3 regions of the Leclercia sp. AS011 genome follow, and region 2 is predicted to be linked to each of the others. Evidence: predicted binding sites of a transcription regulator. Region 2 holds the regulator's gene; each other region holds the start of a gene.

What was found. The regulator PurR, encoded in region 2, represses purine synthesis genes. The targets are predictions, from matches to a motif close to CANGCAAACGTTTGCNTG.
Region 1: cvpA (colicin V production protein) is a predicted target of PurR. The motif match lies at 5,471-5,488, and genes of this name have one in related genera.
Region 3: WFO70_RS09080 (amino acid aminotransferase) is a predicted target of PurR. The motif match lies at 2,292-2,309, and genes of this name have one in related genera.

What each region holds. Positions count from the first base shown of each region.
Region 1 covers NZ_JBBCMA010000001.1:230,843-241,570, forward strand. The annotation lists gene WFO70_RS01045 (aspartate-semialdehyde dehydrogenase) at 1-789, shown strand, start outside; gene truA (tRNA pseudouridine(38-40) synthase TruA) at 789-1,601, shown strand; gene WFO70_RS01055 (DedA family protein) at 1,630-2,289, shown strand; gene accD (acetyl-CoA carboxylase, carboxyltransferase subunit beta) at 2,432-3,337, shown strand; gene folC (bifunctional tetrahydrofolate synthase/dihydrofolate synthase) at 3,406-4,674, shown strand; gene dedD (cell division protein DedD) at 4,664-5,359, shown strand; gene cvpA (colicin V production protein) at 5,544-6,032, shown strand; gene purF (amidophosphoribosyltransferase) at 6,066-7,583, shown strand; gene WFO70_RS01085 (UbiX family flavin prenyltransferase) at 7,673-8,242, shown strand; gene argT (lysine/arginine/ornithine ABC transporter substrate-binding protein ArgT) at 8,540-9,322, shown strand; gene hisJ (histidine ABC transporter substrate-binding protein HisJ) at 9,565-10,347, shown strand; gene WFO70_RS01100 (histidine ABC transporter permease HisQ) at 10,436-10,728, shown strand, end outside.
Region 2 covers NZ_JBBCMA010000001.1:1,493,623-1,504,350, reverse strand. The annotation lists gene mdtK (MdtK family multidrug efflux MATE transporter) at 1-631, opposite strand, end outside; gene WFO70_RS07020 (riboflavin synthase subunit alpha) at 855-1,499, shown strand; gene cfa (cyclopropane fatty acyl phospholipid synthase) at 1,534-2,682, opposite strand; gene punC (purine nucleoside transporter PunC) at 2,963-4,159, opposite strand; gene punR (DNA-binding transcriptional activator PunR) at 4,275-5,207, shown strand; gene purR (HTH-type transcriptional repressor PurR) at 5,204-6,229, opposite strand; gene cydH (cytochrome bd-I oxidase subunit CydH) at 6,525-6,614, shown strand; gene WFO70_RS06990 (MFS transporter) at 6,779-7,945, shown strand; gene sodB (superoxide dismutase [Fe]) at 7,981-8,562, opposite strand; gene WFO70_RS06980 (C40 family peptidase) at 8,685-9,488, opposite strand; gene grxD (monothiol glutaredoxin 4) at 9,826-10,176, shown strand; gene rnt (ribonuclease T) at 10,223-10,728, opposite strand, start outside.
Region 3 covers NZ_JBBCMA010000001.1:1,891,150-1,901,877, reverse strand. The annotation lists gene WFO70_RS09090 (YcbK family protein) at 1-260, shown strand, start outside; gene WFO70_RS09085 (MBL fold metallo-hydrolase) at 280-927, shown strand; gene WFO70_RS09080 (amino acid aminotransferase) at 1,038-2,228, opposite strand; gene WFO70_RS09075 (porin) at 2,413-3,570, opposite strand; gene asnS (asparagine--tRNA ligase) at 4,180-5,580, opposite strand; gene pncB (nicotinate phosphoribosyltransferase) at 5,744-6,946, opposite strand; gene pepN (aminopeptidase N) at 7,211-9,823, shown strand; gene ssuB (aliphatic sulfonates ABC transporter ATP-binding protein) at 9,910-10,677, opposite strand; gene ssuC (aliphatic sulfonate ABC transporter permease SsuC) at 10,674-10,728, opposite strand, start outside.

The DNA.
Region 1 (10,728 bases), 1.3 Mb from region 2:
GCTGAAGCCTCCGCAACCTATATCGAAGACGCCACCAACGCGGGCTGTCTGGTGATTGATTCAAGCGGCCTGTTCGCCCTTGAGCCGGACGTGCCGCTGGTGGTGCCGGACGTCAACCCGTTCGTGCTGGCCGACTACCGCAACCGTAACGTCATCGCCGTCCCGGACAGCCTGACCAGCCAGCTGCTGACCGCCCTGAAACCGCTGATCGACGATGGCGGCTTATCCCGTATCTCCGTCACCAGCCTGCTGTCGGCCTCCGCCCACGGTAAAAAAGCGGTGGATGCCCTGGCCGGGCAGAGCGCGAAGCTGCTGAACGGTATTCCGGTGGACGAAGAGGACTTCTTTGGCCGTCAGCTGGCTTTCAACATGCTGCCGCTGCTGCCGGATCGCGAAGGTAGCGTGCGCGAAGAGCGTCAGCTCGTCGATCAGGTCCGCAAGATCCTGCAGGATGAGGGGCTGATGATCTCCGCCAACTGCGTGCAGTCACCGGTGTTTTACGGCCACGCCCAGATGGTGAGCTTTGAAGCCATGCGCCCGCTGGCGGCGGAAGAGGCGCGCGACGCCTTTGCCCGTGGCGAGGACATTGAACTGTCCGAAGAGAGCCAGTTCCCGACCCAGGTGGGCGATGCAACGGGCAACGCCCGTCTCTCCATCGGCTGTGTCCGCAACGACTACGGTATGCCGGAGCAGATCCAGTTCTGGTCGGTGGCCGACAACGTTCGTTTTGGCGGCGCCCTGATGGCGGTGAAAATTGCCGAGAAACTGGTGCAGGAGTATCTGTACTGATGTCAGAAGTGGAACAAAAGCCGGTCCATAAAATTGCTCTCGGGATTGAGTACGATGGCAGTAAATATTATGGCTGGCAGCGTCAGAACGAGGTGCGCAGCGTTCAGGAAAAACTGGAGAAAGCGCTCTCTCAGGTGGCGAATGAGCCCATCAATGTCCTGTGCGCGGGGCGTACCGATGCCGGTGTTCATGGTACGGGGCAGGTGGTGCATTTTGAAACCACCGCCGTGCGTAAAGACGCGGCCTGGACGCTCGGGGTAAATGCGAATTTACCTGGAGACATCGCCGTGCGTTGGGTCAAAACTGTGCCGGATGATTTTCACGCGCGTTTCAGCGCCACCGCGCGCCGCTACCGCTACATCATCTATAACCAGCGCCTGCGTCCGGCCGTGTTAGGCCAGGGCGTAACGCACTTTTACGAGCCGCTGGATGCCGATCGCATGCATCGCGCGGCGCAGGTGCTGATCGGTGAAAACGACTTTACCTCGTTTCGCGCGGTGCAGTGCCAGTCGCGGACTCCGTGGCGCAACCTGATGCACATTAACGTCAGCCGTCATGGGGCCTATGTGGTGGTGGATATCAAGGCCAACGCCTTTGTACATCATATGGTGCGGAATATTGTTGGCAGCCTGATGGAAGTGGGCGCCGGACACCAGCCGGAGAGCTGGATTGCAGAGTTGCTGGCGGCGAAGGACAGAACGCTGGCAGCAGCAACGGCGAAAGCGGAAGGGCTGTATCTGGTCTCGGTCGATTATCCGGATCGATTTGACCTTCCGAAACCGCCAATGGGCCCGCTGTTTTTAGCGGACTGATAGCCGTGGCAATAAAGGTTTAGACAATATGGATTTTATTCGCTTTGTAATTGATTTCATTCTGCATATTGATGTTCACCTGGCAGAGCTGGTCGCTGATTATGGCGTCTGGGTCTATGCCATTCTGTTCCTGATCCTGTTTTGTGAAACCGGACTGGTGGTCACTCCGTTCTTACCGGGCGATTCGCTGCTGTTCGTGGCGGGGGCGCTGGCCTCGCTGGAAACCAACGACATCAACGTTCATATGATGGTGGTGCTGATGCTTATCGCCGCGATCCTTGGTGATGCGGTGAACTACACTATAGGGCGCTTGTTTGGCGATCGGCTGTTCAGTAACCCGGACTCGAAGATTTTCCGTCGCAGCTATCTCGATAAAACCCATGCGTTTTATGAGAAACACGGCGGTAAAACCATTATTCTCGCCCGCTTTGTGCCGATCGTCAGAACCTTTGCCCCCTTTGTTGCGGGAATGGGTCATATGTCGTACCGTCATTTCGCGCTCTATAACGTCACGGGCGCGCTGCTGTGGGTACTCAGCTTTACCTACGCGGGCTATTTCTTCGGTACCATTCCTATGATTCAGGAAAATCTCAAGTTACTGATCGTAGGGATTATTGTGGTCTCCATTCTGCCGGGCGTAATCGAAATTATTCGTCACCGGCGCGCGGCGGCAAAACAAGCAAAATAAAGGCACGACTGCGGTTCGACCACTTTTTTATCCAAAGTTTCGGGCTGTTATGTTTTAATGTGCAACATTCATGGTCTGTCGGGGGCAAAAATGGCATTATGCGCCCCTTGCAGCAAACCTGGTTCAGGCAGAAAGGTTATCAATGAGCTGGATTGAACGAATTAAAAGTAATATCACCCCAACCCGCAAAGCGAGTATTCCTGAAGGGGTGTGGACCAAATGTGACAGCTGTGGCCAGGTCCTGTACCGCGCCGAGCTGGAGCGTAATCTGGAAGTTTGTCCGAAGTGCGATCATCACATGCGTATGTCGGCGCGTAACCGCCTGCATAGCCTGCTGGATGAAGGTTCTCTGGTTGAACTGGGCAGCGAGCTTGAGCCGAAAGATGTGCTGAAGTTCCGCGATTCCAAGAAATACAAAGATCGTCTGGCCTCTGCACAGAAAGAGACCGGCGAGAAAGACGCCCTGGTGGTGATGAAAGGCACTCTGCACGAGATGCCGGTGGTCGCAGCGGCGTTTGAGTTCTCCTTTATGGGCGGCTCAATGGGCTCCGTGGTTGGTGCGCGCTTTGTGCGTGCGGTTGAGCAGGCGTTGGAAGATAACTGTCCGCTGATCTGCTTCTCCGCCTCCGGTGGTGCCCGTATGCAGGAAGCGCTGATGTCGCTGATGCAGATGGCAAAAACCTCCGCAGCGCTGGCAAAAATGCAGGAGCGCGGTCTGCCGTACATCTCTGTACTGACCGACCCAACCATGGGCGGCGTATCGGCGAGCTTCGCAATGCTGGGCGATCTGAACATCGCTGAGCCAAAAGCGCTGATCGGCTTTGCCGGCCCGCGCGTTATCGAACAAACGGTACGTGAGAAACTGCCGCCGGGCTTCCAGCGCAGTGAGTTCCTTATCGAAAAAGGCGCTATCGACATGATCGTTCGCCGCCCGGAGATGCGCCTGAAACTGGCCAGCATCCTGGCGAAGCTGATGAATCTGCCGTCGCCGAGCCCGGATGAGCCGCGCGAAGGCGTGGTGGTACCGGATCAGGAACCCGAGGCCTGATAACTGAAAAGGGCAGGGCCAATGGCGCTGCCCTTTTGCTTTCTAACCGTAACTGAAAAGCGCGCAACATGGAAAATATCACTCTTCCCCAAGCCACGTCGCCTCTGGCCGCGTGGCTTTCTTATCTGGAAAACCTGCACAGTAAAGCCATCGACATGGGACTTGAGCGCGTCAGCCAGGTAGCGGCGCGCCTTGACGTTCTGAAACCGGCTCCCTTTGTCTTCACCGTCGCGGGCACCAACGGCAAAGGCACCACCTGCCGCACGCTGGAGTCCATGCTGATGGCGGCGGGCTACAAAGTGGGGGTCTACAGCTCGCCGCATCTGGTGCGCTATACCGAGCGCGTGCGGATACAGAACGCAGAGTTAGCCGAATCGGCGCATACCGCCTCCTTCGCAGAGATCGAAGCCGCGCGCGGCGACATTTCGCTCACCTATTTTGAATATGGCACCCTGTCGGCGCTGTGGCTGTTTAAGCAGGCGCAGCTGGACGTGGTGATCCTGGAAGTCGGGTTAGGCGGGCGTCTGGATGCCACCAATATTGTCGATTCGGACGTGGCGGTAGTGACCAGCATCGCGCTGGATCATATCGACTGGCTGGGGCCCGATCGCGAAAGCATTGGCCGGGAGAAAGCCGGTATTTTCCGCGCGGGTAAACCAGCGATTGTCGGAGAGCCCGATATGCCGCACACCATTGCCGATGTGGCCCGGGAGAAAGGGGCGCTGTTGCAGCGTCGCGACGTCGACTGGCGCTACAGCGTGACGGAGCGCGGCTGGCGCTTTGAAGATGCCAGCGGGGCGCTGGATAACCTGCCGCTGCCGCAGGTACCGCAGCCGAACGCCGCCACGGCATTGGCCGCACTGCGCGCCAGCGGTCTGGCGGTGAACGAGCAGGCCATCCGCGACGGCATTCAGCAGGCGATCCTCGCCGGGCGTTTCCAGATTGTGAGCGACTCTCCGCGTCTGATTCTGGATGTGGCGCATAACCCTCATGCCGCTGCCTATCTCGCCGGACGTCTCAAATCATTGCCAAAAACCGGGCGCGTGCTGGCGGTTATCGGTATGCTTCATGATAAAGATATTGGCGGCACGCTGGCCTGCATGGAGACTGTGGTCGATAGCTGGTATTGTGCACCTCTGGAAGGCCCGCGCGGGGCAACGGCTGAACAGCTGATGGAACACCTCGGCCAGGGCCAGACGTTTGCCAGCGTGGAGCTGGCATGGCGCGCGGCGATGGCGGATGCCAGACCAGAAGATACCGTGCTGGTGTGTGGATCCTTCCACACGGTGGCACATGTCATGGACGTAATGGATGCGGGGAGAACCGGTGGCAAGTAAGTTTCAGAACCGTTTAGCAGGCACCATTGTGCTGGTGGCGCTGGGGGTGATTATTCTCCCCGGGCTGCTTGATGGACAGAAAAAGCATTATCAGGATGAGTTTGCGGCGATCCCGCTGGTGCCGAAGCCTGGCGACCGGGATGAGCCGGACATGCTGCCGGCGGCAACGCAGGCGCTACCCGCTCAACCGCCTGAAGGGGCGGCGGAAGAGGTGCGGGCGGGCGATGCCGCAGCACCATCCTTAGATCCGTCGCGTCTGGCGGCCAGTAACAATAACGAACTGGATCCGGCACCGGTCGAGCAGTATGCGCCAAAACCGGTGCAGAAGCCGAAGCCGGTAGATAAGCCGAAACCGCAGCGCGATAACACCAGCCAGCAGCTGGCGGCGGCTACGGAAACGCCACCGGCCAAACCGGCGGCAGAAGAGAAACCGGCTCCGACCGGTAAAGCCTATGTGGTGCAGCTCGGGGCGTTGAAAAACGCCGACAAGGTCAACGAAGTCGTGGCTAAACTGCGGGGCGCGGGGTATCGCGTTTACACTTCACCTTCAACGCCGGTACAGGGTAAAATCACCCGTATTCTCGTCGGCCCGGATGCATCGAGAGATAAGCTGAAGGGATCGCTTGGGGAGCTGAATCAACTCTCCGGCCTGAGCGGCGTGGTGATGAACTACAGCGTGAATTGAATTTTCTCTGACTAAAAAACAGGCGTAGCAGATTGCCTGAGAAGGTAACCCGCCTGGGGCGCTGAACATTTTTTCAGCGCTTTTTTTATTTACGCGCGGGAAGGAAATCCCTACGCAAACGTTTTCTTTTTCTGTTAGAATTCGCCCCGAACTGGATGACAGGGCGTTTAATCGTGGGACGTATATGGTCTGGATTGATTACGCCATCATTGCGGTGATAGGTTTTTCCTGTCTGGTTAGCCTGATCCGTGGCTTTGTTCGTGAAGCGTTATCGCTGGTAACCTGGGGCTGCGCCTTCTTTGTTGCCAGTCATTACTACACTTACCTGTCTGTCTGGTTCACGGGCTTTGAAGATGAACTGGTCCGAAACGGAATCGCCATCGCGGTGCTGTTTATCGCGACGCTGATTGTAGGCGCCATTGTTAACTTCGTGATTGGCCAGCTGGTTGAGAAAACCGGTTTGTCAGGAACGGACAGGGTGCTCGGGATCTGTTTCGGTGCCTTGCGAGGGGTGTTGATTGTCGCCGCGATACTGTTCTTCCTTGATACCTTTACCGGGTTCTCAAAAAGTGAAGACTGGCAGAAATCGCAGCTGATCCCGCAGTTCAGCTTCATCATCAGATGGTTCTTTGACTATCTGCAAAGCTCGTCGAGTTTTTTGCCCAGGGCATAAACCCTGAGATGTGGCTTAACGAGGAAATGACGAATGTGCGGTATTGTCGGTATCGCCGGTTTCATGCCGGTAAACCAGTCTATTTATGACGCATTATCGGTGCTTCAGCACCGTGGGCAGGATGCTGCGGGTATCATCACCATTGATGCACACAACTGCTTCCGTTTACGTAAGGCCAACGGCCTGGTCAACGATGTGTTTGAAGCCCGCCATATGCAGCGTCTGCAGGGTAACATGGGTATTGGTCACGTTCGTTACCCTACCGCAGGCAGTTCCAGCGCCTCTGAAGCGCAGCCTTTCTACGTTAACTCCCCGTATGGCATCACGCTTGCCCACAACGGCAACCTGACCAACGCCCACGAGTTGCGTAAAAAGCTGTTTGAAGAGAAGCGCCGCCACATTAACACCACTTCAGATTCTGAAATTCTGCTTAACATCTTTGCCAGCGAACTGGATAACTTCCGTCACTATCCGCTGGAAGCCGACAACATTTTTGCTGCCGTGGCAGCCACTAACCGTCTCATTCGTGGAGCCTATGCCTGCGTAGCGATGATTATCGGCCACGGTATGGTCGCGTTCCGCGATCCGAACGGTATTCGTCCTCTGGTACTGGGCAAGCGTGATATCGGCGATGGCCGTACCGAGTATATGGTGGCCTCCGAAAGCGTGGCTCTGGATACCCTGGGTTTTGAGTTCCTGCGCGACGTTGCGCCGGGCGAAGCGGTCTACATCACTGAAAAAGGCCAGCTGTTTACCCGTCAGTGTGCCGAAAACCCGGTCAGCAATCCGTGCCTGTTCGAGTACGTCTACTTTGCCCGTCCGGACTCCTTCATCGACAAGATCTCCGTCTACAGCGCCCGTGTGAACATGGGCACCAAGCTCGGCGAGAAGATTGCCCGCGAGTGGGAAGATCTGGATATCGATGTGGTCATCCCAATCCCGGAAACCTCCTGCGATATCGCACTGGAGATGGCACGCATCCTGGGTAAACCGTATCGCCAGGGCTTTGTGAAAAACCGCTACGTTGGCCGTACCTTTATTATGCCAGGCCAGCAGCTGCGCCGTAAATCGGTGCGCCGCAAGCTGAACGCCAACCGCGCTGAGTTCCGCGATAAGAACGTGCTGCTGGTGGATGACTCCATCGTGCGTGGCACCACCTCTGAGCAGATTATCGAGATGGCCCGTGAAGCAGGTGCGAAGAAGGTTTATCTGGCCTCTGCGGCACCGGAGATTCGCTTCCCGAACGTCTACGGTATCGATATGCCGACCGCCAACGAGCTGATCGCCCACGGTCGTGAAGTGGACGAGATCCGCCAGATCATCGGTGCCGATGGCCTGATTTTCCAGGATCTGAACGATCTGATCGACGCGGTGCGCGCTGAGAACCCGGATATCCAGCAGTTTGAGTGCTCGGTGTTCAACGGTATTTACGTCACCAAAGATGTGGACCAGAAGTATCTGGACTACCTCGACTCTCTGCGTAACGACGATGCGAAAGCCGTGCAGATGGCGAACGATCTCGAAAGCTTAGAGATGCATAACGAAGGTTAATCCCGATCGCAGGCGAGGGCGTCCGCCCTCGCTTGCAACTCCCGCCAAAATCCTGCACAGTCTGCCCTGTTACGGTAAGGGCGATAATCATGAAACGATTGATAGTAGGGATCTCAGGGGCCAGCGGCGCGATTTACGGTGTCCGTTTGCTGCAGGTATTACGCGACGTCGCTGACGTTGAAACCCATCTGGTGATGAGCCAGGCTGCGCGTCAGACCCTCTCTCTCGAAACCGATTACTCCCTGCGCGACGTTCAGGCCCTGGCCAACGTGGTGCACGATGCCCGCGATATCGCCGCCAGCATCTCCTCCGGGTCGTTCAAGACCGCGGGGATGGTTATCCTGCCCTGTTCCATCAAAACTCTCTCCGGCATCGTCAACAGCTATACCGATACCCTGGTGACCCGTGCCGCCGACGTGGTGCTGAAAGAGCGCCGCCCGCTGGTGCTCTGCGTGCGCGAAACCCCGCTCCATCTGGGCCACCTGCGTCTGATGACCCAGGCCGCCGAACTGGGGGCGGTGATCATGCCGCCGGTGCCGGCGTTTTACCACCGTCCGCAGAGTCTGGATGACGTTATTAATCAGACTGTGAACCGGGTTCTCGACCAGTTCGACATTGAGCTGCCGGACGATCTCTTCACCCGCTGGCAGGGCGTCTGACGGGAAAGGTGTCCTACCCTGGGGCAGGTCAGCGCAACATGCCCTGTTTCAGGGCAATTCTGCAACCGCGATCATATCCTCAACATTTAATTCCTCTTTTCCTTTTTTCCCACTGCGGTTCGTTTGGCAGACCTGCTATCTTTCACCATTAAGGCAATCCTGCAACCTTTCGTTAACATATTTAACGCCGAAATTTTGCGCTAATTGCAATCTGGCATAAGACCTGCAAGGGATCGCCTGCAGCAACACACAACATCATCTATTACAAAATAAAATCACGACACTTGAGGGTAATGTATGAAGAAGACGGTTCTGGCTCTGTCTTTGCTGGTGGGATTAAGCGCAGCGGCAAGCAGCTATGCGGCGCTCCCACAGACCGTACGTATCGGTACCGACGCGACCTATGCGCCGTTCTCATCGAAAGATGCGAAGGGTGAATTCGTCGGGTTTGATATCGACCTGGGGAATGAGATGTGCAAACGCATGTCCGTGAAATGCACCTGGGTGGGAAGCGACTTCGATGCGCTGATCCCGTCCCTGAAAGCCAAGAAGATCGACGCGATTATCTCTTCGCTCTCTATCACCGAGAAACGCCAGCAGGAGATCGCCTTCTCTGAAAAACTGTATGCCGCGGACTCACGCCTGATTGCGGCGAAAGGCTCCCCTGTGCAGCCGACCATTGATTCGCTGAAAGGCAAACATGTGGGCGTCCTGCAGGGCTCCACCCAGGAAGGCTTTGCCAATGCCAACTGGCGTGAGAAGGGCGTGGATGTAGTGGCTTACCAGAACCAGGATCTGATCTATTCCGATCTGGCAGCAGGGCGTCTGGATGCTGCTTTCCAGGATGAAGTCGCCGCAAGCGAAGGCTTCCTGAAGCAACCGGCAGGGAAAGAGTTTGCCTTTGCCGGCCCGTCTGTAAAAGACAAAAAGTACTTTGGTGACGGCACAGGTATTGGCCTGCGTAAGGATGACACCGAGCTGAAAGCGGCGTTCGATAAAGCCTTTAACGAACTGCGTAAAGACGGCACCTACGACAAACTGGCGAAGAAATACTTCGACTTCAATGTGTACGGCGACTAACCGTTACTGACGGGTGCGCACCATAATGGCTCACCGTTATGGTGCGCCAGCGGTGTTTGCGAACCATAACGGTGCAAATCGTGCGCCCTGTTGGTTATAAAGTGAATAGTTAAGCACTTGCAATGCACTTTTTCGCGCGAGCGGGGCATAATCTTTTGCCTTGCCGCGGCGATTAATGGCACATTAATGGCACCCCCGTCGGCGTTAAAATCCCGTAAGAAGACAGTCTGTTGAGGATAGATATGAAAAAACTGGTGTTGTCACTTTCTCTGGCTCTGGCATTTTCCAGCGCTACTGCGGCATTCGCAGCAATTCCGCAAAAAGTACGTATTGGTACTGACCCGACTTATGCCCCCTTCGAATCGAAGAATGCACAGGGTGAACTGGTAGGATTTGATATCGATTTGGCGAAAGAGCTGTGCAAACGTATCAAAACAGAGTGTACCTTCGTTGAAAACCCACTGGATGCGCTGATCCCTTCGCTGAAAGCGAAAAAAATCGACGCCATTATGTCTTCTCTCTCCATCACCGAAAAACGCCAGCAGGAGATTGCCTTCACCGACAAACTTTATGCAGCGGATTCCCGTCTGGTGGTCGCAAAATCCTCTGATATTCAGCCAACCCTGGAATCCCTGAAAGGGAAGCGCGTGGGCGTGCTGCAGGGCACTACCCAGGAAACTTACGGCAATGAGCACTGGGCACCGAAAGGGATCGAGATCGTCTCTTATCAGGGTCAGGAGAATATCTACGCTGACCTTACCGCAGGCCGTATTGATGCCGCCTTCCAGGACGAAGTCGCTGCCAGCGAAGGCTTCCTGAAGCAGCCGGTAGGTAAAGATTACAAGTTCGGCGGTCCGTCCATTAAGGACGAGAAACTCTTCGGCGTGGGCACCGGCATGGGGCTGCGTAAAGAGGACAACGAACTGCGTGAAGCGCTGAACAAAGCCTTTGCCGAGATGCGCGCGGACGGGACTTACGAAAAACTGGCGAAGAAATACTTCGACTTTGATGTCTACGGTGGCTAAACGCCCCACTGAATAACGTGCGGCCCCTCCCGCAGTGGGAGGGGAAAAGACACGGCGACACCACTCACGACACGACAGGGCAGGCGGTATGCTGTACGGATTTTCTGGCGTAATTTTACAAGGCGCACTCGTCACCCTTGAACTGGCTCTCAGTTCGGTGGTGCTGGCGGTGTTAATAGGCCTGGCGGGCGCGGGCGCGAAGCTGTCGACCAATCGGGCCATGGTTCTGCTGTTTGAAGGCTATACCACTCTGATCCGAGGCGTGCCCGATCTGGTTCTGATGCTGTTGATTTTCTACGGGCTGCAAATCGCCCTCAACGGCATTACGGACGCCATCGGTATGGCGCAAATTGATATCGATCCTATGGTGGCCGGTATCAT
Region 2 (10,728 bases):
ACGACAGCATGCTAAAGAACATCACCCAGTACACCGCCGCCGTCGCCACGCCGCAGCCGACGCCGCCCAGTTCCGGCATGCCGAAATGGCCATAAATAAAGACGTAGTTCACCGGAATATTCACTAACAGCCCGATAAACCCCATCACCATGCCCGGTTTGGTCTTCGCCAGGCCTTCGCACTGGTTTCGTGCCACCTGGAAGAATAAATATCCTGGCGTCCCCCAGAGCAGGGCGCGTAAATAACCCACGGCCTTATCGGCCAGGGCCGGATCGATATTGCGCATGGCATGAATAATATAGCCCGCGTTCCACAGGACGATCATGATCAGCACCGAGACGAAACCGGCCAGCCAGAACCCCTGGCGGATCTGATGGGCAATACGCTCCCGACGCCCGGAGCCGTTGAGCTGCGCAATGGTCGGGGTTAACGCCAGCAGCAGGCCGTGACCAAATAAAATCGCCGGCAGCCAGATAGAGGTGCCGATGGCGACCGCGGCCATGTCGGTGGCGCTGTAGCCGCCCGCCATCACGGTATCGACGAATCCCATCGAGGTTTGGGCAATTTGCGCGAGTATTACCGGGATCGCCAGAGCTAATAACTGACGCGCTTCAATCAAGTACTTCTGCACGTGAACACCTTTGATATTGTTGTTATTTGAAAGAGAAAAAGCCGCTGCGAAAAAGCAGCAAAAAGAAGATGCGGGGAATTCCAGCTATTGTAGCGGGGATAAGCTAATTATCTAGTGAAAAAATCGCCAGAAAAGGTGGGGTACTGGCAACCTCTATTTTCAACTGTTATTGTGGTGCGATAAAACGGTGTCTTCACCGAAGGAACAAACAGGAGTCGTAAGCATGTTTACTGGTATTGTGCAGGGCACCGCGAAACTGGTGTCTATTGATGAAAAACCCAACTTCCGCACCCACGTCGTCGCCCTGCCGGATGAGATGCTCGATGGGCTGGAGACCGGGGCATCGGTTGCGCACAACGGGTGCTGCCTGACGGTCACCGAAATCAACGGGAACCTGATCAGTTTCGATTTAATGAAGGAAACGCTGCGTATCACTAACCTGGGCGATCTGGCTGAAGGGGATATTGTGAACGTGGAACGCGCGGCGAAATTCAGCGATGAAATCGGCGGACATTTAATGTCGGGCCATATTATGACTACCGCTGAAATTTCTAAAATCCTGACCTCGGAAAATAACCGCCAGATCTGGTTTAAAGTTCAGGATCCGTCGTTAATGAAATACATCCTTTATAAAGGATTTATTGGCGTGGACGGCATCAGCCTGACGGTGGGCGAAGTGACCCCAACCCGTTTCTGTGTACACCTGATCCCGGAGACGTTGCAGCGCACCACCCTTGGCAATAAAAAGCTGGGCCATCGGGTCAATATTGAAATCGATCCGCAAACTCAGGCGGTGGTCGATACCGTGGAGCGGGTGCTGGCGGCTAAAGAGGCGGCCGCCATCCAACAGACGCTCAACGACGCGTAATAAAAAAACACCCCGGCTTGCCGGGGTGTTTTGTTTAGCGCGCCACCCGCAGGCCGTGCTCCACGCCGCGGCTAAACACCACCTGCCACAGATGAATATCCCGGGCGCGAAACGCCCCGGCACAGGCATTCAGGTAATAGCTGAACATCCGTTTAAATCGTTCGGAATAGTTGTCTGCGATCTCCGGCCAGGCGGCGAGGAAACGTTCATGCCATGCCATCAGGGTGGTATCGTAATCAGCGCCGAAGTTATGCCAGTCTTCCATGACAAAATGGGGTTCACTGGCATTGGCGATCTGGCGTACTGAAGGTAAACAGCCATTCGGAAAGATGTATTTATCGATCCAGGGGTCGACGCGATGATCGGTTTTTTGAGAGCCGATGGTGTGCAGCAGAAACAGACCATCCGGTTTCAGGTTACGATCCACCACCTCAAAATAGGTGCGGTAGTTCTTCGGCCCGACGTGTTCGAACATCCCCACAGAGACGATGCGATCGAACTGGTCGCGCAGATCGCGATAATCCTGCAACAGAATAGTGACATCCAGATCGGCACAGCGCGCCTGGGCCAGGCGTTGCTGCTCCGCTGAGATGGTCACGCCCACCACGCTGACGCCATAATGATGCGCCATAAAATGCGCCAGCCCGCCCCAGCCGCAGCCGATATCGAGCACCCGCATGCCGGGTTTCAGCTGCAGTTTTTCACAGATCAGACGGAGTTTATCCTGCTGCGCCTGTTCGAGGGTGGTTGCCTCTTTCCAGTAACCGCAGGAGTACTGCATGGTGGGGTCGAGCATGCGGCTGAAGAGATCGTTACCAAGATCGTAATGCTCTTTGCCGACGATCCAGGCGCGCTTTTTACTTTGCAGGTTGAACAGGCGGGCGGTGGCGATCCGTAGCGTATCCTTCAGGTGGCTGGGCAACTGCTTTTCCAGCCCCGCCCGCAGGACGTTATTGAAAAAGATATCCAGCCGCTCGCACTCCCACCAGCCGTCCATATAGCTCTCGCCAAGACCCAGCGAGCCCTGCTGCAGGACGCGTTTAAAAAAATCGGGGTGTTTAATTTGTAAATCGGAGGAGGCCGGGCCGTTGATGGTAATACCCGCGCGGCTCAGCAATTCATTAACGATCCGGAACCAGTCATCATTCCGGATGCTGACTTCTTCTATACACGATGAACTCATAGCTTCTCCATCACCTGATGTGATCAGAATCCATAAATAGCGTAGACGCTCTTTATGTAGAGTGAGAAATTTCACGGTGTAACCCGTGAGGCTAATATCCGACGTAGAACAGAGGAAGGGAGAGGACCCTTGCCGAAAGGCCATCCATGGTAAAACGGGAGCACTCCGGCTCCCGTTAACACTTAATATTTTTAGTATTTATCAGAACGCTCAAGTCAGTATAGGACTGATATCCTGGTGATTCAACAGGATATTGTTAGCAAGCTAATCAATAATTCCGTCAGGCCCGGGATGATTCGGCGTGCAGACGCTCATCCTGCTGGCCCGCGGGGACGTACTGCATCCGATAGCCCAGCGCCGCCAGCACCACGGTCGCTACCATCACGCTGGTGGTGGTCAGCAGCGGAGTGGCAATCAGCCAGGACACCAGCAGGCTCGCCAGGAAGCAGAGACCCAGCTGCAACGTGTTCTGCAGGGCGGCGGCGCTGCCGGTTGCCTGCGGGAAGGGACGCAGCGCTTGCGCCACGACAATGGGGTAGATCGCGCCGTTCGCCACCGCCATCAGGCAGAAGGGGATCAGCAGCGCGGCCAGGCCCACACCCGTGATAAACCCGACCGCCCAGGTGGCAATCACGCTGACGGCAAACAGGCCCAGCAGCCACGGCAGCATCTGGTGACCCTGCCATTTCTGCAGCGCGGCGCGGCAGCCATAGCCACCGATGAGGAAGGCGATGGTCTGCGGCACGTAGCTCAGGCCAATCGCCGCCGGGCTGTAGCCCATGTCGCTCAGAATAAACGGCGAACCGGTCAGCCAGGCGAAGAAGCTCGCGGAGCAGGCGGCATAAATCAGCACGTTGCCGCGGTAGGTGCGCGAACGCAGCAGCGATACAAAAGTCACGCGTTGTTCAGACTGGCCTTTTTTAGCCGCCGCCGGTTTGAGGCTAAAGGCCGGGATCATCAGCACCAGAGTAATCGCAAACAGTACCGCAAAAATCGCCTGCCAGCTGAAGTGGGCGAGGATCCAGCTGCCCAGCAGCGGGGCCAACGCCGGAGAGAGCCCGACCAGCGGCATGATGGTGGCAAAAATACGGTTCGTGCGTGAGGCCGGATAGTAATCGGTCACCAGCGCCTGCCAGGTTACCGCCGCGGCGCAAACCCCCACCGCCTGAATAAAGCGCAGCACCAGCAGCCAGGTGGCATCGCGAACCCACAGCATGCCGAGGCAGCCAAGAGCAAAAATGGCTAAACCGGCCAGCAGCACCGGCTTACGGCCAAAGCGGTCGGACATCGGGCCCCACAGCAGCTGGGCAAAGGCAAAACCCGCCAGGAACAGGCTCAGGCTGGCGCTGATGGCCGCCGCCGGGGTTTGCAGATCCTCCTGCATGATCGAAAAAGCAGGCAGGTACATATCGGTGGCGAGGAAGCCCAGCACGCTTAAGCCGCCGAGCCAGACTAAAAATCCTTTCCCGGGTGTCATTGTTCTATTCTCCGTTTGGGCGCAGGTAGGGGTAGCCGGTGAGTGTAGGGAGTGCAAACCCGCTTGTGAAACGCTAATATTTGGCGGTTGCATTCAAAAAATTTGCAGGCAGAAAATGTGGTCAGAATATTCTCTTGAAGTGGTGGATGCCGTGGCGCGTAACGGCAGCTTCAGCGGGGCAGCCCAGGAGCTGCATCGCGTTCCCTCCGCCATCAGCTACACCGTGCGTCAGCTGGAGGAGTGGCTGGCGGTGCCGCTGTTTGAGCGGCGTCATCGCGACGTGGAGTTGACCCCCGCCGGGGCGTGGTTCCTTAAAGAGGGACGGTCTGTTATCAAAAAAATGCAGATCACCCGCGAGCAGTGCCAGCAGATCGCCAACGGCTGGCGCAGCCATATCTCCATCGCGGTGGATAATATCGTCCGCCCCGAGCGCACCCGGCAGATGATTGTCGATTTTTACCGCCACTTTTCCGACGTCGAACTGCGGGTGTCCCAGGAGGTCTTTAACGGCGTCTGGGACGCGCTGGCGGACGGCAGGGTGGAGATGGCGATCGGTGCCACCCAGGCGATCCCGGTCGGGGGACGCTATGCGTTTCGCGATATGGGGACGCTGAGCTGGAGCTGCGTGGTCGCCAACCATCACCCGCTGGCCGCCATGGAAGGGCCGCTTAGCGATGATACCCTGCGCAACTGGCCCTCGCTGGTGCGCGAAGATACCTCCCGCTCGCTGCCCAAACGCATCACCTGGCTGCTGGACAACCAGCGGCGGATCGTGACCCCGGACTGGGAATCCTCAGCCACCTGCCTCTCGGCCGGACTGTGCGTGGGAATGGTGCCGGTGCACTTTGCCCGTCCGTGGATCGACAGCGGCAAATGGGTGGCGCTGTCGCTGGAAAACCCTTTCCCGGATGCGGCGTGCTGCCTGACCTGGCAACAAAACGATATGTCACCGGCTCTGGCCTGGCTGCTGGATTATCTTGGCGACAGTGAAACGATGAACAGGGAGTGGCTGCGGGAGCCAGAGGGGCTGACTCCCGGAGAGGATTAACGGCGGTAGTCGCGGAACGGACCATCCGCAACGGAGCGGCGTTCAATCAGGCGTGGATGGACCTCAATGGACTGAGACTCCTCGCGCTTATTGACGATACGGTCCAGCAGCATGTTGAAGGCGGTCTCCCCCAGCGAATCTTTCGGCTGGTGGATGGTGGTCAGCGCCGGGGTAAAGAAGCGGGCGTTGCGCACGTTATCATACCCGATCAGCGACACGTCCTGCGGAACGCGCAGGCCCATCTCGTCGGCGGCACAGAGTGCACCCATCGCCATAATATCCCCGCCGCAGAAGATGGCGGTCGGGCGCGGGCTCTGGGAGAGGATCTGCTGCATCGCGCGGTAGCCGGACTCCGGCTCAAAGTCGCCCTGCACGATCCAGTTTTCCGGCACCGTGATTAATGCTTCTTCCATCGCCTTCATAAAGCCTGCAAGGCGTCCGGCGCCGGTGTTGCGCTCCAGCGCTCCCGGGATCACGCCGATTTCACGGTGGCCGCGTTCGATCAGATAGCGACCGGCCATATAGCCGCCTTCAAAGGCGTTATCGATCACCGAGTCGGTAAAGTCCGCTTTGGCTTCGCCCCAGTCCATCACCACCATTGGAATATTGCGATACTCTTCCAGCATCGTCAGCAGGGGTTCCGGGTATTCGGAACACATCACCAGCAGACCGTCGACGCGCTTTTGCGCCATCATCGACAGATAGGCCCGCTGTTTTTCGAGGCTGTTCCAGGCGTTGCCGAGGATCAGGGTGTAGCCCTTCTGGAAGCAGTTCTTCTCTACCGCTTCAATAATTTCCGCAAAATAGGGCGCTTCGCTGCTGGTCGCCAGCAGGCCGATAGATTTGGTGTGATTAACCTTCAGACTGCGGGCCACGGCGCTGGGAGAGTAGTGCAGCTCTTTTATGGCCGCCCAGACGTTGTTGCGGGTCTCTTCCGCCACAAAGCGGGTTTTGTTAATAACATGTGATACGGTTGTAGTGGAAACGTTTGCGCGTTTCGCCACGTCTTTAATTGTTGCCATCAGATGTCACTCCAGACCATATCTAAGCTCCTGAAAAACCAAAAGGTAAACGTTTGCCTTCACTCGCCCTAATTGCGCAATTTGAATTGCGGTACGCCGGGAAAACGACACAGGACGTCAGGAGGGGGTCAATGGCCGGTACGCTAATAAATTTAGCGTGGAATTTTGTCTTATCTTGGGCAAAAGGGGAAGAGCAAAAACCGATATCAATCTAAATCCAGCAAGATTTTTACCCTGAACTGTGTAAAAATGAGCAAGCTCACTCTTCGTAGGGTGATTAAAAGGAGAAAAATTGATGAGTACCGATCTTAAGTTTTCGTTGATTACCACTATTATTGTTCTGAGCCTGATTGTTGCCAGCGGTCTGACTGCGGCACTGCACTGATTGATGCGGGAGAGGTCAGCTCTCCCTCGTTCCTTCCGCTGATTGTTACGCACCCTGCAAAAATCTTTTGCTAAATTGTTAACTTCTCATTTTTTGCGATTGATGTCATGCTTTCGCCTTCATTGTTCTGTGTCGCCTCACGACACGGTGTCTGGAGTTGAAGTATGAGAATCAATTTTCCGCTGCTGGCCCTGGCCATTGGTGCCTTTGGTATCGGCACGACCGAATTTTCCCCGATGGGCCTGTTGCCGGTTATCGCCCGGGGCGTGGATGTCTCTATTCCCGCTGCAGGGATGCTGATCAGCGCCTACGCCATCGGCGTGATGGTGGGTGCGCCGCTGATGACCCTGCTGCTGTCCCATCGCGGACGCCGCAATGCGCTGATCTTCCTGATGGCGATCTTTACCGTCGGTAATGTCCTCTCGGCGCTGTCGCCGGATTACACCACCCTGATGCTGTCGCGTATCCTGACCAGCCTGAACCACGGCGCCTTCTTTGGCCTCGGGTCGGTAGTGGCGGCCAGCGTGGTGCCGAAGCACAAGCAGGCCAGCGCCGTCGCCACCATGTTTATGGGCCTGACCATCGCCAATATCGGCGGCGTGCCGGCTGCAACCTGGATGGGCGAAGTAATTGGCTGGCGAATGTCCTTCCTGGCCACCGCACTGTTGGGCGTGGTGTCGATGATTGCGCTGTTCTTCTCCCTGCCGGCTGGTGGGGCGGGTGAAAAGCCGGAGGTACGCAAAGAGCTGGCGGTGCTGCTGCGTCCGCAGGTGCTCTCTGCCCTGTTGACCACGGTTCTCGGCGCTGGCGCGATGTTCACCCTCTATACCTACATTGCCCCGGTGTTACATGATATCAACCAGGCGACACCGGCCTTTATCACCGCCATGCTGGTGCTGATTGGCGTCGGTTTTTCCATCGGCAACTATCTGGGCGGCAAGCTGGCGGACAAATCCGTGAGCGGCACCCTGAAAGGCTTTTTACTGCTGCTGATCGTCATTATGCTGGCTATTCCGTGGCTGGCGCGTAATGAAGTGGGGGCGGCCGTGGCGATGGTGGTGTGGGGCATGGCGACCTTCGCGGTAGTTCCGCCGTTGCAGATGCGCGTGATGCGCGTGGCCAGCGATGCGCCGGGGTTATCGTCGTCGGTGAATATCGGTGCCTTTAACCTGGGGAATGCGCTGGGGGCGGCGGCCGGTGGGGCAGTGATTTCCAGCGGGATGGGTTACAGCTTTGTACCGGTGATGGGCGCCATTATCGCGGCGCTGGGGCTTATTCTGGTCTTTGCCTCCGGGCGAAAACAGCCTGCGCCGGTTTGCGCCACCGAATAAAAATAACGCCGAAGGAAATTCCTTCGGCGTTTTCATTATGCGGCGAAGTTCTTCGCCACAAATTCCCAGTTTACCAGCGCCCAGAAGTGCTCAAGGTAATTCGGGCGCGCATTACGGTAATCGATGTAATACGCATGTTCCCAGACGTCGACGGTCAGCAGTGGGATCGCGCGGGTGGTTAACGGCGTTCCCGCATTAGAGGTAGAAACGATAGCCAGTGTGCCGTCCGCCTCTTTTACCAGCCAGGTCCAGCCAGCGCCAAAGTTCTTCACTGCGGCATCGGTAAACTTCGCTTTAAACTCCGCAAAGCTGCCGAACGCGGCAGTGATGGCCGCAGCCAGCTCACCCGTCGGTTCGCCGCCTGCATTCGGGGCCAGGCAGTGCCAGTAGAAGGTGTGGTTCCACACCTGAGCGGCATTGTTAAACACGCCGCCTTCAGATGTGCGCACGATCTCTTCGAGGGATTTCCCTTCGAAGGCGGTGCCGGCGATCAGGTTGTTCAGGTTGGTAACATAGGTCTGGTGGTGTTTGCCGTAGTGGTACTCCAGGGTCTCCGCCGAGATGTGCGGGGCCAGGGCGTCTTTTGCATACGGTAATGCAGGTAATTCAAACGACATTGCTTCTCTCCTTATTATAGTGATCCATTCAATAGCCCTACTGAATGAAGGGATAGAGTAGCAAATTGAAAGGGTATGCAAAAGAGGAACTTACCCCGCCAGCGTACCGGCGGGGCAGGGGATTAACGGAGGGTGTTGGCCTTCATGACGCGACGCGCGCCGACGTAATGGCGCTGCCAGTAGTCTTCGCTCAGGGAGGTGATCTGAATGTCCTGGCCCGAACGCGGGGACTGAATGAATTTGCCGTTGCCGACGTAGACGCCAACGTGATCGGCGGTGCCACGACCCTGCGTGCGGAAGAACACCAGGTCGCCGCTCTCCAGCTCACCGCGATCGACCGGGGAGGCGTCACGCAGGTGATACATTTCGTTAGCGGTGCGTGGAATGCGGAATTTAACCAGATCTTTATAAGCGTAATAAACCAGGCCGCTGCAGTCGAAGCCGGTACGCGGAGAAGTACCGCCCCAGCGATAAGGCTTTCCAATCTGACCCATCAGCTTATTCATTGCCGTTTTTTGCGCTTTCTGCATCCGCACTTTATGCGCTTCGGCAAGCGTCGTGGTTTTGCTGGTTTTTACGCACTGCGCTTTACGCCCTTTACGGGTGGTGCATTTTTCTGTCACAACGCGGGAGGCGGTTTGCGTGGTACGGCTGGCGCTGCGGGAAGTGGTGCGGCTTTTCTTGCTGGAATGGGTTGTCTGTGTTTTTGCGAGGCTTTTTTTGGTGCTGCTCTTTTTACTGGTGCTCTCTTTTTTGGTGGTTTTGCTGGTACTGCTTTTTTTCTTAGGTTCGGTTGCTTTCGCCAGATGCGTTTTATGCGCGGCAGAAGGCCGCGCCTGCTCTGAGGCGTTAGCCACCGGCGTGAAGGTGAGAGACGTAAACAGCAAAGCACAGAGCGTGATCGAGAATGTATTTATTCGCGCCACTGGGCAATCCTCTGGTAATAGCGGGTTATAAACAAACCTGCGTATGATTTACAAAACCCGTCGATTCTAATCTATAAAAAGGCCCGACGTTAATAAACTTTTTGCATCTAAAACTACGTTTCGTTAGCGAGTGCAAAAATATCACTTTTTCACAGGGGCATTCTGTACATTAGCTGAACAAAACCGCAGCTAATCTGGCGATAAGTTAGGTTCTGAATGCATCTTTAAGGCACGCGCGGTAAAATCATATAAGTGACAAAAATGTTATTTTCCGTTGTCGGTCTGAAACGCTACAATGTCAGACGATTGCCGTAACAGAAGTTAAAGGAAGCAAAACATGAGCACTACTATTATTGAAAAAATTCAGCAGCAGATTGCTGAAAACCCGATCCTGCTGTACATGAAAGGTTCTCCGAAACTGCCAAGCTGTGGTTTCTCCGCTCAGGCGGTCCAGGCGCTTTCTGCCTGTGGCGAACGTTTTGCTTACGTTGATATTCTGCAGAACCCGGATATCCGCGCTGAGCTGCCAAAATACGCGAACTGGCCGACCTTCCCGCAGCTGTGGGTTGACGGCGAACTGGTTGGCGGCTGCGACATCCTGATTGAGATGTATCAGCGTGGCGAACTGCAACAGCTGATCAAAGAGACGGCTGCAAAATACAAATCTGAAGAGCCAGGCGCCGAGTGATCCACCGGGCCCGGTAAATAAAAAAGCGACCCTGTGGTCGCTTTTTTTATGCGTTGTCGTCAGCTTCCGGTAGCGGCCAGCCGCCGAGGCGTTTCCAGCGGTTAACGATTTCACAAAATAGTTCCGTGGTGCGCTCGGTATCGTACAAGGCAGAGTGCGCCTGGGTGCCGTCAAACTCAATGCCGGCGGTGATGCAGGCTTTCGACAACACGGTTTGCCCCAGCGCCAGCCCGCTTAATGCGGCGGTATCGAAGGTGACAAACGGGTGGAACGGGTTACGCTTCAGTGACGCACGCTCGGCGGCGGCCATCATAAAGCTGTGATCGAAGGTCGCGTTATGCGCCACCATAATGGCGCGATTACAGTTCTGATCTTTCATGCCTTTGCGCACCATTTTAAAAATGGCATGCAGCGCGTCATATTCACTGACCGCCCCGCGCAGAGGGTTATGCGGATCAATGCCGTTAAACGCCAGCGCCTCCGGCTGCAGGTTCGCCCCTTCAAAAGGTTCGACGTGGAAATGCAGCGTGGAGTCCGGCAGCAAATCGCCCT
Region 3 (10,728 bases), 400 kb from region 2:
GCCTGCTGGGCACCCGTAAACCGGTCCAGCTCATCTCCGGTTACCGCTCCCTTGATACCAATAACGAACTACGCGCCCACAGCCGTGGTGTCGCTAAAAAAAGTTATCACACCAAAGGGCAGGCGATGGATTTCCATATTGAAGGCGTTTCGTTAGCCAATGTTCGCAAAGCTGCGTTATCTATGCGCGCAGGTGGTGTAGGATATTACCCACGTAGCAACTTTGTGCATATTGATACCGGGCCACTGCGGCACTGGTAATAACGAAATCAGGAGCAGTATGAACTACCGTATTATTCCGGTCACCGCGTTCTCCCAGAACTGTTCGATTATCTGGTGTGAACAAACCAAACTGGCGGCGCTGGTCGATCCCGGTGGCGATGCCGAGAAAATCAAACAGGAAGTCGCTGCCGCTGGCGTGACCTTAATGCAGATTTTACTCACCCACGGTCATCTCGATCACGTGGGTGCCGCGGCCGAGCTGGCGCAACACTACGGTGTGCCCATCGTGGGTCCGGAAAAAGAAGATGAGTTCTGGCTGCAGGGCTTGCCGGCACAAAGCCGCATGTTTGGTCTGGATGAGTGTCAGCCATTGACGCCGGATCGCTGGCTGAATGAAGGTGAGACCGTCAGCGTCGGTAATGTAGCGTTACAGGTCTTACACTGCCCGGGCCATACGCCAGGCCATATTGTTTTCTTTGATGACCAGTCGCGTCTGCTGATTTCCGGCGACGTGATCTTCAAAGGCGGAGTAGGGCGCAGCGACTTCCCGCGTGGCGATCATGCGCAGCTGATCCGCTCGATCAAAGAGAAGTTATTGCCGCTGGGCGATGATGTGACCTTTATCGCTGGCCACGGCCCGATGTCGACGCTGGGCCACGAGCGGCTGCATAACCCGTTCCTGCAGGATGAACTGCCGGTCTGGTAACGAACATTAAAAAAGCCTGCTCAAAGCAGGCTTTTTTTTGCCCGGTGGCGCTGACGCTTACCGGGGCTACGTGCAGGCCGGGCAAACGCAGTGCCGCCCGGCTTAACGTTTTACAGCACAGCCACAATCGCTTCGCACAGCGGCGCCATGTTATCTGGCGTCATCCCCGCCACGTTAACACGTCCGGAAGCCACCGCGTACACGCCAAACTCTTCACGCAGACGCAGAACCTGTTCTTTGGTCAGGCCGCTGAAGGAGAACATGCCGTTCTGCTTGATGATGAAGCTAAAGTCGCGATCCGCACCTTTCTCCGCCAGGGTATTCACGAACAGCAGACGCATACGCTGGATGCGCTGGCGCATGTCGTTCAGCTCCTGCTCCCAGATGGCGCGCAGCGCGTCATTGCTGAGGATGGTCGCAACCACAGACGCACCGTGAGCCGGTGGGTTGGAGTAGTTAGCACGAATAACGGATTTCATCTGGCTGAACGCACGATCGACGGTCTGCTCATCGGCAGCGACCAGCGTACAGGCACCTACGCGCTCGTTGTACAGGCCGAAGTTCTTGGAGTAGGAGCTGGCAACAATCAGCTCTTTATGCAGCGCGGCGAACGCGCGCAGGCCTTCGGCGTCTTCTTCCAGACCGCGGGCAAAGCCCTGGTAGGCGAAGTCGAACAGCGGCAGCCAGCCTTTTTCGACGGACAGTTTCGCCAGCTGTTCCCACTGCTCCAGCGTCGGATCGATGCCGGTCGGGTTATGGCAGCAGCCGTGGAACAGCACCACATCACCCGCCTGCGCTTCGCTCAGGCTGGCCAGCAGACCGTCAAAGTCGAGAGCGTGGTTCGCCGCGTCGTAGTAAGCGTATTCCCGCACTTCCAGACCGGCAGAGTTGAAGACGCTCTTATGGTTCGGCCAGCTTGGGTTGCTCACCCAGACGGTTTTTACGCTGGTGTTTTTGGCGAGGAAATCCGCCGCCACGCGCAGGGCACCCGTACCGCCAGGGGTCTGTGCAGTGCGGGCACGTTTATCGCTGATAATCGCGTTGCCTTTGCCGAACAGCAGCTCCTGAGTGCAACGACCAAATTCCGGAATACCGTCGATGCCGAGGTAGTTTTTGGTATTTTCGTTTTCCAGCAGATACTGCTCAGCTTTTTTAACGCTGGTCAGTACCGGGGTCTTGCCGGTCTCATCTTTATAGACACCAATCCCCAGGTTGATTTTTCCAGGGCGGTCATCGGCACGAAACAGATCGGCCAGGCCCAGAATTGGGTCGGCAGGGGCGGCGGTAATGTTCTCAAACATGACGAAGTTCCATTGTGGTTACGGAAGTGAAATCCGCTATCAGGTTAACGATAGTTCTACAAAATGCCAACCGTTTGCTACAAAAAGCGTGCGGCTTTTCAAAAGTCGCCATTTTTGGCTTTCAGGCATAAAAAAACAGGGCCGAAGCCCTGTTTATTAGACATATAACAAAGTGGTGTACTGATTAGAACTGGTAAACGATACCAACAGCAGCCTGGTCGTCGGTCGCCAGACCAGCAGACTCAGAGTAGTTGTTGTCGTCCAGCAGGTTGAATTTGTACGCAGCGTACACGTTCATGTTCTTGTTGAAGTAGTACCAGGTACCCACTTCCACGTATTTCACCAGGTCAGCATCGCCGCCGGAGAAGGTGCCACGTGCTTTCAGGTCTTTACCTTTAGACTGCACGTAACCCACGGATGGACGCAGACCGAAATCGAACTGGTACTGAACCACAGCTTCGATGTTCTGGGTTTTGTTAGCGAAGTTGTTGTCAGCTTCACGAGTCATGTTGGTGGTTTCAGCGTACTGAACCGCAGCATAGACGTTGTTTGCATCGTATTTAGCAGCAGTTGCCCATGCTTCAGCACGGTCACCGCCTGCGCTTGCCCATGCAGCAGAGGTGCCAGCGGCAACCTGCTCGTTGGTACGGTCAGCAGTTTCATAACCGGCAGACAGCGCGAAGCCTTCGCCGAAATCATACTGTACAGAGGAGCTGAAGCCGTCGCCGTTACCTTTAGCGCCGTTACCGCCGCGACCGATGTTGATCAGCTGGCCGTCGTCAGTGTAGGTTGCAGAAACTGCGTTGCTGCGGTCGTTTTTGCCCTGGTACTGGAGAGCGAAGCTCAGGCCATCAACCAGACCAAAGAAGTTGCTGTTACGGTAGGTCAGCAGGCCGGTAGCACGACCGTTCATGAAGTTGTCGGTAGCAACCCAGGAGTCACCGCCCCACTCAACCAGCATATCGGTGTAAGCTGCGACGTCGTAGATTGCGCCGTAGTTACGACCGTAGTCGATAGAACCTGCATCACCGAAGTTCAGACCAGCAAAGGCCAGACGGGTTTTAGTACCCTGAGAACCTTCAGTGTTAGAAGCATCCATATTGTATTCCCAGTGACCGTAACCAGTGATCTGGTCGTTGATCTGGGTTTCGCCTTTGAAGCCGATACGGGCATAGGTGGTGTCTTCGTTGCTGGTGTCACCGTTGGTGGTCCAGATGTGCTCACCTACAGCTTTACCGTAGAAGTCCAGCTTGTTAGCGTTTTTGTTATAGATTTCTGCTGCGTTAGCTGCACCGGCTGCCAGCAGGGCAGGGATAACCACTGCCAGGATATTGCGCTTCATCATTATTTATTACCCTCATTGGTTTTTTTATGACACTCGCCACTGCCGTCAATAAATTCTGTCAATAAATATTTCCGGAACTATTGATGAGAGTTTGGTGTCTTTATGTGTCTGACAGGCATCTTTCCATTCAAATTACCGTTCCGCCACCCTGAAAGTGCTACAAACATCAAGATAGAGTTACAAAAAGAAAATATGTGTAACAAAACATGTATTTTGAGGAACTTTGTGAGGCATCTCAAAGTTCAGAGTTGAATGGCGAAAATTAAAGCTTCACTAATTCTATCTATATGAATTGCTTATCTTAATTTTAGCTAATGACTTTTTTTATGATCCGAAGCATTAGCGCACTATTTTTCTTATTACGGAATATAGACGTCTGGATAGCTGAGTGTTTGCACAAAAAGTGTGCTAATGCTTGAGAAGAGTATTAGGCGCAATAAGACTACAGTTTATTTTATGTGCAAAGATATTTCATGGAAATAAAGCGTAACAGTGAAGAGGATTTTGCGGGGTTGCTCTTTAAGGAGGATGACTTTCAACTGACATAAGTTGACAGTGCAGGATAAAATAATGGCCAGCAGAGGCTGGCCATTGAGTATTACTTAATCAGAATGTGGCGCTGCGCGGAGTACGCGGGAAAGGAATCACATCACGCACGTTCTGAACGCCGGTCACGTAAGCGATCAGACGCTCGAAGCCGAGACCGAAACCGGAGTGCGGAACGGTGCCGTAACGGCGTAAATCGCGATACCACCAGTAGTCCTCTTTGTTGAGGCCCATCTCCGCCATGCGCGCATCCAGCACATCCAGACGCTCTTCACGCTGAGAACCACCGATGATTTCACCGATGCCCGGGGCAAGCACGTCCATCGCGGCGACGGTTTTGCCGTCTTCGTTAAGGCGCATATAGAACGCCTTAATGTCTTTCGGATAGTTTTTAACAACCACCGGAGCTTTGAAGTGTTTCTCAGCCAGGTAGCGCTCGTGCTCGGAGGAGAGGTCAACACCCCAGTACACCGGGTTCTCAAATTTCTGGCCGCAGGTTTCGAGGATCTTCACCGCATCGGTGTAATCAACCTGGGCGAAATCAGCAGAGACGAAACGCTCCAGACGGGCGATCGCATCGCTGTCGACGCGCTCGGCGAAGAATTTCATGTCGTCCGCACGCTCGGTGAGCACCGCGTTAAAGACGTACTTCAGCATCGCTTCCGCCAGGCCAGCCACGTCATCGAGGTCGGCAAAGGCCACTTCCGGCTCCAGCATCCAGAATTCCGCCAGGTGACGGCTGGTGTTGGAGTTCTCGGCCCGGAAGGTTGGGCCAAAGGTGTAGATTTTGGACAGTGCGCAGGCGTAGGTTTCGCCGTTCAGCTGGCCAGATACGGTCAGGAAGGACTCTTTGCCAAAGAAATCTTTGTCATAGTCCACTTTGCCTTCCGGGGTGCGCGGCAGGTTTTCCATGTCCAGCGTGGAGACGCGGAACATCTCGCCAGCGCCTTCAGTGTCGGAGGCGGTGATCAGCGGAGTGGAAACCCAGAAGTAACCCTGCTCGTTAAAGAAACGGTGCAGCGCCTGCGCCAGAGTGTGACGAACGCGGGCCACGGCACCAATCATGTTGGTACGCGGGCGCAGGTGAGCCACTTCACGCAGATACTCGATGCTGTGGCGTTTTGCCGCCATCGGGTAAGTATCCGGATCTTCAACCCAGCCGGTCACTTCAATCGAGGTGGCCTGCAGTTCATAGCTCTGACCCTGACCCTGAGAGGCCACGATCTTGCCGGTCACTACCACGGAACAGCCGGTGGTCAGACGCAGCACTTCCTGATTGTAATTGGGCAGAGAATTATTAATAACGGCCTGTACAGGATCAAAGCAGGAACCGTCATAAACGGCGAGGAATGAAAAGCCAGCTTTTGAATCTCGGCGGGTACGCACCCATCCACGCACGGTGACTTCGCTGTCAACGGTAACGCGGCCCTGGAGTACGTCGGCTACAGGCACAACGCTCATAATAGTCTCTCTATGTAGTCCAAAAATAAAATCTGTATCCCCTTCAATGGGGGGATATCTATGTTACCTGGCATCCGCCATCAGACAAGCAGAATTCGCAATGATAAGGGAAGAAATAAGAAATAAATCAGGCGAGGGAGCCTGGCAGGCTCCCTGAAAAGAATCAGCTGGCTTTTTTAACCTGCGGCAGGTCAAACGCTTTGCGCAGCGCCCGCACAAAGGCTTTGTCATGGCAAATGGTTTTGCCCGGGCTGTCGGAGAGTTTCGCCACCGGCTTGCCGTTACATTCCACCAGTTTAATGACGATATTCAGCGGTTTTACCTGAGGAATATCGCAGGTCAAACGGGTGCCGATGCCAAAGCCCAGATTAATGCGTGAGGAGAAGTGCCGGTACAGAGCTACCGCTTTTGGCAGGTCGAGATTATCGGAGAAGACCAGCACTTTGCTCATCGGGTCGATGCCCAGTTTCTGATAGTGGGCGATGGCTTTCTCACCCCACTCCTGCGGATCGCCGGAGTCGTGGCGCAGCCCCTGATAGGCGGTGGCGAACTCCGGGCCGAAATCGCGCAGGAAGGCATCCATCGTGATGCAGTCGGTTAAGGCGATACCGAGCTGGTCCGGGTATTCGTCAAGCCAGGCCGCCAGCGCCGCACGTTGGCTGGTCGCCAGTTCCGGGCTGATCTGCTGATGCGCCTGGAACCACTCGTGCGCCTGGGTACCCATCGGGGTCAGGTTCAGACGGCGGGCCAGATCGTAATTGCTGGTGCCGACAAACCACGGCTCCTGCTGCAGACGCTCGACGATGGCCTGCTGCACCTCGCGGGAGAAACGGCGGCGGGTGCCGAAATCCATCAGGCGGAAACGCGACATATCCAGCGAGTCGGTCAGTTGGGCAAAATCAACCAGCTTGTGTTCCAGCTCAGCCAACGCCTGCTCAACGCCAGCCTCCGGGGAACGGTAGCGGTGTACCAGCTCGCTGATCACTGCCAGCAGCGGCACTTCCCACATGATCACTTCCCGCCACGGGCCTTCAAGGCGAATATGCAGCTTGCCGTTATCATTGCTGATCTGCACCTGGGTCGGGTCGTAGCGGAAATTTTGCAGCCACTGCAGGTAGTCTTCTTTAAAGAAGGGCAGGCCGGAAAGCCACTGGAATTCTTCGTCCCGCAGACGGAGATGCTGCATAGCGTCGACTTGCTCACGAATGGCATCAGCATAGATCCCAAGCAAATCATCACCCCGGCAGCGGAACTCAGCCGCCACCTGTACGTCGTGGTAGCGGTGAAAAACGGCTTGCTGCATGTGCAGTTTATACGCGTCGGTATCCAGCAGCGTATGCAGAACAGGTGAAGCGAATCGAGTCATAGGCGCGCAATAGCATCCTCTCACGGGAGCGTTTAGTACAATAAACAACTATTGAAACCGCTGGAGTATACCCTGTTTAGCGATTTATTGAACCCCGATCACACCATAAGCCTAAACCCGGGTCGAGTGCATTTCGTGCCGCATGTTATATAAATGTAGCAAATAGAGTGTTTGTGACTGAAAAGATGAACATTCTGCATAGCGCGTTTTCCACAACAGGAATAGACTGACTCGTTATTCGACAAACGATGCAAAAGGTTTTCTATGACACAACAGCCTCAAGCCAAATACCGCCACGACTACCGTGCGCCGGATTACCTGATTAGCGATATCGATCTGACTTTTGACCTGGATGCCACAAAAACCGTTGTCACGGCGGTAAGCCAGGTGACACGCCATAACGCCACGGCGGTGCCGCTGCGTCTTGATGGCGAAGATCTGACCTTAGTGTCGGTGCACGTCAACGACACCGCATGGACTGACTATAAAGAAGAAAACAACCAGCTGGTGCTCGACAACCTGCCGGAGCGTTTTACCTTACGCATCGTCAATGAAATCAGCCCGGCATCCAATACCGCGCTGGAGGGGTTATACCAGTCGGGTGTCGCCCTCTGTACCCAGTGTGAAGCTGAAGGTTTCCGTCACATTACCTGGTATCTCGACCGTCCGGATGTGCTGGCCCGCTTCACCACCAAAATCATTGCTGATAAAGCCACCTATCCCTTCCTGCTCTCCAACGGCAACCGCGTCGGCGAGGGGGATCTGGAAAACGGTCGTCACTGGGTGCAGTGGCAGGATCCGTTCCCGAAACCTTGCTACCTGTTTGCGCTGGTGGCGGGCGATTTTGACGTCCTGCGCGACACCTTCACTACCCGTTACGGCCGTGAAGTGGCGCTGGAGCTGTTTGTCGATCGCGGCAACCTCGATCGTGCCCCGTGGGCGATGACCTCGCTGATTAACTCCATGAAGTGGGACGAAGAGCGTTTCGGCCTCGAGTATGACCTCGACATCTATATGATTGTCGCCGTCGACTTCTTTAATATGGGCGCGATGGAGAACAAAGGTCTTAACGTCTTTAACTCCAAATACGTGCTGGCGCGTACCGATACCGCCACCGATAAAGACTACCTCGATATCGAGCGCGTCATCGGTCACGAATATTTCCATAACTGGACCGGCAACCGCGTTACCTGCCGCGACTGGTTCCAGCTGAGCCTGAAAGAGGGCTTAACCGTCTTCCGCGATCAGGAGTTCAGCTCCGATCTGGGCTCACGCGCGGTTAACCGCATTAACAACGTGCGCACCATGCGCGGCCTGCAGTTTGCCGAAGATGCCAGCCCAATGGCGCACCCGATCCGTCCGGACAAAGTGATTGAGATGAACAACTTCTACACCCTGACGGTGTACGAGAAGGGTTCCGAAATCATCCGCATGATCCACACCCTGCTGGGGGAAGTGAATTTCCAGAAAGGGATGCAGCTCTATTTCGAGCGTCATGACGGCAGCGCCGCCACCTGCGACGATTTCGTGCAGGCGATGGAAGATGCCTCTAACGTCGATCTGTCCCACTTCCGCCGCTGGTACAGCCAGGCCGGTACGCCGATTGTGACCGTCAAAGACGACTACAACCCGGAAACCGAGCAGTACATCCTGACCATCAGCCAGCGCACGCCGCCGACGGCCGAGCAGGAAGAGAAGCACCCGCTGCATATTCCGTTCGCCATTGAGCTGTACGATAACGAAGGCAAGGTGATCCCGCTGCAGAAAGGCGGTCACCCGGTGCATAACGTGCTGAACGTGACCCAGGCCGAGCAGACCTTTGTCTTTGATAACGTCTACTTCCAGCCGGTGCCTGCGCTGCTGTGTGAATTCTCCGCGCCGGTTAAGCTGGAGTACAAGTGGAGCGATCAGCAGCTGACCTTCCTGATGCGCCACGCGCGTAACGACTTCTCGCGCTGGGATGCTGCCCAGAGCCTGCTGGCAACCTACATCAAGCTGAACGTTAACCGTCATCAGCAGGGCCAGCCGCTCTCTCTGCCGGTCCATGTTGCGGATGCCTTACGCGCCATTCTGCTGGATGAGAAGATCGACCCGGCGCTGGCGGCTGAAATTCTGACTCTGCCGTCCGCGACGGAGATCGCCGAGCTGTTCGACATTATCGACCCGATTGCCATCGTGGCAGTGCGTGAAGCCCTGACCCGTACCCTGGCAACCGAGCTGGCGGATGAGTTCCTCGCCATCTACAACCACAACAAGCTGGATGCGTACCGCGTTGAGCATGCCGATATCGGCAAGCGTGCGCTGCGTAACACCTGCCTGCGCTACCTGGCGTTTGGCGAGACGGCGCTCGCCAACGAGCTGGTCAGCCAGCAGTATCACACGGCTGACAACATGACTGACGCCCTGGCCGCGCTGGCCGCAAGCGTCGCCGCGGAGCTGCCATGCCGTGATGCGCTGATGCAGGAGTATGACGACAAATGGCATCAGGATGGTCTGGTGATGGACAAGTGGTTCATTCTGCAGGCCACCAGCCCGGCCGCTGACGTGGTGAATAAGGTGCGCAGCCTGCTCAACCACCGCTCATTCACCCTGAGCAACCCGAACCGCGTCCGTTCCCTGATTGGTGCCTTCGCCAGCAGCAACCCGGCCGCCTTCCATGCGGAAGATGGCAGCGGCTACCAGTTTATGGTGGAGATGCTGACCGAACTCAACAGCCGTAACCCGCAGGTGGCGTCACGTCTGATTGAGCCGCTGATCCGTCTGAAGCGCTATGATGCCCAGCGTCAGGCGAAGATGCGTGCCGCGCTGGAGCAGCTGAAAGGGCTGGAGAATCTGTCCGGGGATCTGTACGAGAAGATCAGCAAGGCGCTGGCCTGATTGTAAATGCCGGGTGGCAGCTTCGCCTTACCCGGCCTACAAAACGTAACCGTAGGCCGGGCAAGCGTAAGCGCCGCCCGGCTTTTTTATCCGTGCTTTCTGGCGTGCACCTCACTGGCCCCACGCTTCATCACCCGATCCAACACCTCTGCTTCCAGCTCCGCCAGCCGCGCCGAACCCACCCGGCGAGGACGGGGAATGTCCACCGTCAGATCCAGCCCAATCTTGCCATCCTCGATCAGCAGCACCCGGTCGGCCATGGCTACGGCTTCGCTCACATCGTGGGTCACCAGCAGGACCGTAAAGCCGTGCTCCTGCCATAACGAGACGATCAGATCCTGCATCTCGATTCGCGTCAGCGCATCCAGCGCCCCCAGCGGCTCATCCAGCAGCAACAGCCCCGGGCGATGGATCAACGCCCTGGCCAGCGCCACGCGCTGTTTTTGGCCACCGGAAAGGGCGGCAGGCCACTCACCCGCGCGATTGTCCAGCCCGACGGCGGCCAGCGCCTGTAGCGCCTGCGCTTTCCAGTTGCCTTTCAGCCCCAGCCCGACGTTATCAATCACCGTTTTCCACGGCAGCAGACGTGCGTCCTGGAACATCATCCGGGTATCGTCCTGGATCTCCGCCAGCGGGGTATTTCCGGCCAGCAGCTCACCGCCGTTCGGCTGCTCCAGTCCGGCCAGCAGACGCAGCAGGGTGCTTTTACCGCCGCCGCTGCGCCCCACCACCGCCACGAATTGCCCGGCGGGAATGTGCAGTTCCAGTTCGTTGAGAATGGTGTTTTCGCCGTAGCGTTTGGTGACACCGTTGAGCAGCAGCGGTGTGCCCTGATTTAAGCGAGCCGTATTCATGCGTGTGCCTCCTTTATCGCGTAGGCCGGATTCCAGCGCAGCCAGCGGCGT